2 regions of the Pantoea sp. S18 genome follow, and region 1 is predicted to be linked to the other one. Evidence: predicted binding sites of a transcription regulator. Region 1 holds the regulator's gene; the other holds the start of a gene.

Evidence for each region. The regulator CRP, encoded in region 1, controls carbon source genes, mostly activating them, when cyclic AMP is high. The targets are predictions, from matches to a motif close to ATGTGANNNNNNTCACAT.
Region 2: a site for CRP is predicted at 1,487-1,504, ahead of yrbN (protein YrbN). Genes of this name have one in related genera too.

The regions. Positions count from the first base shown of each region.
Region 1 is NZ_CP142688.1:3,926,761-3,929,999, reverse strand. Features, by position in the region: gene VIJ98_RS18330 (YccS/YhfK family putative transporter) at 1-919, opposite strand, end outside; gene crp (cAMP-activated global transcriptional regulator CRP) at 978-1,610, opposite strand; gene VIJ98_RS18320 (OsmC family protein) at 1,915-2,319, shown strand; gene VIJ98_RS18315 (phosphoribulokinase) at 2,371-3,239, opposite strand, start outside.
Region 2 is NZ_CP142688.1:574,064-577,302, forward strand. Features, by position in the region: gene pnp (polyribonucleotide nucleotidyltransferase) at 1-392, shown strand, start outside; gene nlpI (lipoprotein NlpI) at 522-1,406, shown strand; gene yrbN (protein YrbN) at 1,517-1,567, shown strand; gene VIJ98_RS02550 (DEAD/DEAH family ATP-dependent RNA helicase) at 1,584-3,239, shown strand, end outside.

The DNA.
Region 1 (3,239 bases):
GGCGCGCAATTTTCTCCAGCGCGCCGAGCTGTTTCTCCATGTGGAAACGGTCTGGCAGCTGATGGTAGAGAATCGCATCCGCCAGCACGCGCAGTCGCGCCGAGATGATTTTGGCGTTCCAGCGAATCACCGCTTCGGCGTGGCTCTCTTCAACCAGCCTCTGCACCTCTTCAGGCTGATGCAAACTCACCGAGATGTGTTCCTGTAAATCCAGCGCCACCTGGAAAGCGCGCGTCAGGCGTTTGTGGCTGTTATCGCGGCTGGCCGACAGCATATGCATTTGCTGGTAGCAGGTGGTGATGAGATCGACCGCCTTTTGCTGACGCGCCAGCAGCGGTGGCAGCGCTTTTTCTGGATCGGTCAGCTGCGTCAGTAAGGTATATTTGGCATCGCAATAATCGGCCAGCTCGCGGAACAGCAGGCTGAGCGATTCGCGCATCGGCTGCTCTTTCCACAGCCAGAACCAGAACCAGTTGAATAAGCCGTACCACAGCGTGCCGCCGATGTAGAGCAGCGGCGGCACCCACATCGGCATGCGTCCCACTAAGCTGAGCGTAAAGATGGCGGCGATGAGCGTTGCGGGCAGTAAGCGCGCATGCAGCGGACCGATTTCGCCGGTCACGCCAATCAGCAGCGGCAGCGCCAGCAAAATCAGCGGCAACGGAATCTGGTAAGCAGTAAGGATTTGCATCAGGAAACTGCCGGTGGCAAACAGCGAACCACCCACAATCAGGCGTTTGAAGAAGCGTTTGTGCGGCGTATCCAGCCCCGCCATGTTGCAGCAGGCAGGCACTAACGAGAACAGCAGACCTTTTTGCAGATCGCCAAACAGCCAGCCGAGAGCCACAGGCAGGCACAGCACCAGCGTTTGCCGCAGCGCATAGTTAACTTCGGGATGATAGATGATTCGGCGCCACATCAGCTCATCGCAAATAGAAACGGCGCGATGTTGCCATCACGCCGTGGGTGAGAAGAAATTAGCGGGTGCCGTAAACGACGATGGTTTTACCGTGTGCGGAGATCAGGTTCTGATCTTCCAGCATTTTCAGGATACGGCCCACGGTTTCGCGTGAGCAGCCCACGATCTGACCAATCTCCTGACGGGTAATTTTGATTTGCATCCCGTCTGGGTGAGTCATCGCATCTGGCTGTTTGGCCAGATTTAGCAGCGTTTGCGCGATACGTCCGGTTACATCGAGGAAGGCAAGGTTGCCCACTTTCTCAGATGTGACTTGCAGACGACGCGCCATTTGCGACGAAAGTCGCATTAAAATATCCGGGTTTACCTGAATCAGCTGACGGAATTTTTTGTATGAAATTTCAGCCACTTCGCAGGCAGACTTCGCACGTACCCAGGCACTACGTTCCTGGCCTTCTTCGAAAAGACCGAGTTCGCCGATGAAATCTCCCTGATTGAGGTAGGAGAGAATCATCTCTTTGCCTTCTTCATCTTTAATCAGTACCGCTACGGAACCTTTTACGATGTAGTACAGCGTTTCCGCTTTCTCACCCTGATGGATGAGCGTGCTTTTGGATGGATATTTGTGAATATGGCAATGGGACAGGAACCATTCGAGTGTAGGGTCTGTTTGCGGTTTGCCGAGAACCATTCGCTATTATCCTCTGTTGTAATCGTGCCCAAAATACAGGGGGCATTTTTCCCTGTCAGGCGGTTTAATCGTCGAGCGTTTCCAGTAATGGAAAAATTATTCCGGGTGGACTCTTAAGCTACGCTTTTGATTCTTCCGGCCTTCGTCTGTGATGACGAAAATATTTTCAGCACTGTTTGTAGCACAGCTTTTGCGAGCTGTCTTGTGTTGTCTCGCTTCAGCAAAAGGGGGATTACTCTGGATTGCTGTTTGTCAGGTGAAAGCGTACTCTGGCGGCAAAACCGCCGCTTCAGGAGAGAGAATAATGCAGGCACGAGTGAAATGGGTGGAAGGTCTTACCTTTCTCGGAGAATCCTCATCTGGCCATCAGGTATTAATGGACGGTAATTCCGGTGATAAAGCGCCAAGTCCAATGGAGATGGTGCTGATGGCCGCAGGCGGCTGTAGCGCCATTGATGTGGTGTCGATCCTGCAAAAAGGGCGCAGCGATGTGGCCGATTGCGAAGTGAAACTCACCTCAGAACGCCGTGAAGAGGCGCCACGCATTTTTACCACCATCAACCTGCATTTTATTGTCAGCGGCAAAGCGTTGAGCGATAAAGCGGTTGCGCGCGCGGTTGACCTGTCGGCAGAAAAATATTGCTCGGTGGCGATCATGCTTGGTAAAGGCGTGGAAATTACCCACAGCTATGAGGTTGTCGAGTTGTAATCGGTCGTAGGGGAGGCATTCATGCCTCCCTTTTCACAGCCCGCACCAAACCTACTCAATCCGTTTCCCTTCAATCAGTCGCTGAACCAGCGGCAGCATAATCAGCTCCATCGCCAATCCCATTTTGCCGCCCGGCACCACCAGCGTATTGATGTGGGAAATAAACGATCCCTGAATCATCGCCAGCAGATAGGGGAACGCGATGCCTTCCAGACCGCGAAAATGAATCACCACGAAGCTTTCGTCGAGCGAGGGAATTTCGCGGGCGGCAAACGGATTTGAGGTATCAACGGTCGGCACGCGCTGGAAGTTAATGTGGGTGCGCGAGAACTGCGGCGTGATGAAGTTAATGTAATCCTCCATCGAACGTACCACCGAATCCATTACTGCTTCGCGTGAATGTCCGCGCTCGCCGGTGTCACGCACCAGCTTCTGAATCCACTCAAGGTTAACAATCGGCACCACACCAACCAGCAGATCGACATGCTCCGCCACATTTTGCTGCTGCGTGACCACGCCGCCGTGCAAGCCTTCATAAAACAGCACATCGGTGTTTTCCGGCAGCGGCTGCCACGGCGTGAAAGTACCCGGCACCTGATTCCACGGCACCGCTTCATCGTAGGTGTGCAGATATTTGCGTGATTCGCCGAGGCCGGTTTGGCCGTAATGTTTGAACGTCTGCTCCAGTAGGCCGAAATCATTGGCTTCCGGGCCGAAGTAGCTGATGTGGCGACCGAGATCGCGCGCTTTGCGGATCGCCATGTCCATTTCGGGACGCGTGAAGCGATGGAAACTGTCGCCCTCGAGTTCCGCCGCATGCAGATTCAGCTGCTGGAAAATCTTGCGGAAGGCGAGGCTGGTGGTGGTGGTTCCGGCGCCGCTGGAACCGGTGACGGCAATAATTGGATGCCTGGCTGACA
Region 2 (3,239 bases), 940 kb from region 1:
CCGGCACCACCATCGAAATCGAAGATGACGGCACCGTGAAGATCGCTGCAACTGATAGCCTGAAAGCTAAAGAAGCCATTCGTCGTATCGAAGAGATTACTGCTGAGATCGAAGTTGGCCGCATTTACTCAGGTAAAGTGACACGTATCGTTGATTTCGGTGCCTTCGTGGCAATCGGCGGCGGTAAAGAAGGTTTGGTTCACATCTCTCAGATCGCCGATAAGCGCGTAGAGAAAGTAACCGACTATCTGCAGATGGGCCAGGAAGTTCCAGTGAAAGTAATGGAAGTGGACCGTCAGGGCCGTGTACGCCTGAGCATCAAAGAAGCGACAGAGCAGAAACCAGCGGAAGAAGTTGCTACCGCTGCATCTGATGCATCTGACGCCGAGTAAGCGTTTACCGATTTACCTCTCCCTGCTTTGCGGGGAGAGGTGTTTAGATCATCGCGAGGGCGGGAATCCTTGTGCACAGCAGGAGGATGACAGGATGGTTGTCCCAATGTTTGTATTCGGGAGTGGGAAATGAAGCCTTTTTTGCGCTGGTGTTTTGTTGCGACAGCTATCACGCTGGCAGGATGCAGCAACTCCAATTGGCGTAAGAACGAAGTTCTGGCAGTACCTTTGCAGCCCACACTGCAGCAAGAGGTGATCCTGGCGCGCATGGAACAAATTCTTGCCAGTCGTGCCCTGACCGATGATGAACGCGCACAGCTATTATATGAGCGCGGAGTGTTGTATGATAGTTTGGGTCTGAGGGCACTAGCGCGGAACGATTTTTCGCAAGCGCTGTCTATAAGACCAGATATGCCTGAGGTATTTAACTATCTCGGTATATACTTAACGCAGGCAGGCAACTTTGATGCTGCCTATGAAGCGTTTGATTCTGTACTTGAGCTTGATCCAACTTACAACTATGCGCATTTAAACCGTGGTATCGCCCTCTATTACGGCGGTCGATACAAGTTAGCGCAAGATGATCTGCTGGCGTTTTATCAAGACGATCCTAACGATCCATTCCGCAGCCTTTGGCTCTATCTCGTTGAAAGCGATATGGATGCCGACAAGGCAAAAGTTACGCTGAGACAGCGTCATGACAAAGCGGTTCGCGATCAATGGGGATGGAATATTGTCGAGTTCTACCTTGGCGACATCAGTGAAAAAACGCTGATGGAACGTCTCAAGGCGGACGCAACGGATAACACCTCGCTCGCTGAACATCTCAGTGAAACCAACTTCTATTTAGGTAAGTACTACCTAAGTCTGGGGGAGAAGGACGACGCGAAAGCGTTGTTCAAACTGGCGGTGGCCAACAACGTAAACAACTTTGTTGAGCACCGATACGCATTGTTGGAACTGGCGCAACTCGGCCAGACACAAGACGATTTATCAGAATCTGACCAGCAATAGCTGACGAACTTTTATTGCCTGAATACCTGTAAAGTCATCATCTTCAGAGATGAGGGCTTTTCTGTTCGTCAAAACTTCTAATTTGAGCCGGTTCACACTTTTTGATGAAAATGACTGAAAGTTTTCACGACGAGTTATGTAGACTGGCCGCCGCAATCTAAGAGGCACGTGTACTACATGACTGATATTCAAACCACTTTTGCTGACCTTGGCCTGAACGCCGACATCCTCGAATCACTGAACGGTATGGGCTACGTTAAGCCTTCTCCAATCCAGGCTGAGTGTATTCCTCACCTGCTGGCTGGCCGTGACGTGTTGGGTATGGCGCAGACCGGTAGTGGTAAAACTGCGGCTTTCTCACTGCCGCTGCTAAACAACATTGATCCTACTGTTAAAGCACCGCAAATTTTGGTGCTGGCACCGACCCGCGAATTGGCGGTACAGGTTGCTGAAGCCGTTACAGAATTCTCTAAACACATGCGTGGCATTAACGTTGTAGCCCTGTACGGCGGCCAACGTTATGACGTACAGCTGCGCGCACTGCGTCAGGGCCCACAAGTTGTTGTGGGTACGCCTGGTCGTCTGCTGGATCACCTGAAGCGTGGCACGTTAGATCTGTCTAACCTACGCGGTCTGGTGCTGGACGAAGCTGATGAAATGCTGCGTATGGGCTTCATCGAAGACGTTGAAACCATCATGGCGCAGATTCCAGACGGTCATCAGACCGCGCTGTTCTCAGCAACCATGCCAGAAGCGATTCGTCGTATCACCAAGCGCTTCATGAAAGATCCACAGGAAGTGCGCATCCAGTCAAGCCTGACTACGCGCCCAGACATTTCTCAGTCTTACTGGACCGCTTACGGCCGTAAAACTGACGCACTGGTTCGCTTCCTGGAAGCAGAAGATTTCGATGCAGCCATCATCTTCGTGCGTACCAAAAATGCCACGCTGGAAGTGGCCGAAGCGCTGGAGCGCAGCGGTTATAACAGCGCAGCACTGAACGGTGATATGAACCAGGCACTGCGTGAGCAGACGCTGGAGCGTTTGAAAGATGGTCGTCTCGACATCCTGATCGCGACCGACGTTGCCGCACGTGGTCTGGACGTTGAGCGTATCAGCCTGGTAGTAAACTTTGATATCCCAATGGATGCAGAGTCTTACGTTCACCGTATCGGTCGTACCGGCCGTGCAGGTCGTGCAGGTCGTGCGTTGCTGTTCGTTGAGAACCGCGAGCGTCGTCTGCTGCGCAACATCGAACGCACCATGAAGCTGACCATTCCAGAAGTTGAACTGCCGAACGCAGAACTGCTGGGTGAGCGTCGTCTGGCTAAGTTCGCGGCTAAAGTACAGCAGCAGCTGGAAAGCAGCGATCTGGACCAGTACCGCGCACTGCTGAGCAAAATGCAGCCGGGCGAAGATCTGGATATCGAAACTCTGGCCGCAGCACTGCTGAAAATGGCTCAGGGCGAACGTCCACTGATTCTGCCACCAGAAGCACCACGTCCAGCGCGTCGTGAGTTCAGCGATCGTCCTGACCGTGGTGAGCGTCGCGATTCACGTGATTCTCGTGGTCCACGCGAAAGCCGTGACAGCCGCGATGGTGATCGTCCACGTCGTGAACGTCGTGACGTTGGCGAAATGCAGCTGTACCGCATTGAAGTAGGCCGCGATGATGGTGTTGAAGTTCGTCACATCGTTGGCGCGATCGCTAACGAAGGCGACATCAGCAGCCGTTACATCGGTAACATCAAGCTGTTTGGTACTCACTCAACCATCGAGCTGCCGAAAGGCATGCCGGGCGAAGTACTGCAGCACTTCACTCGTACGCGTATT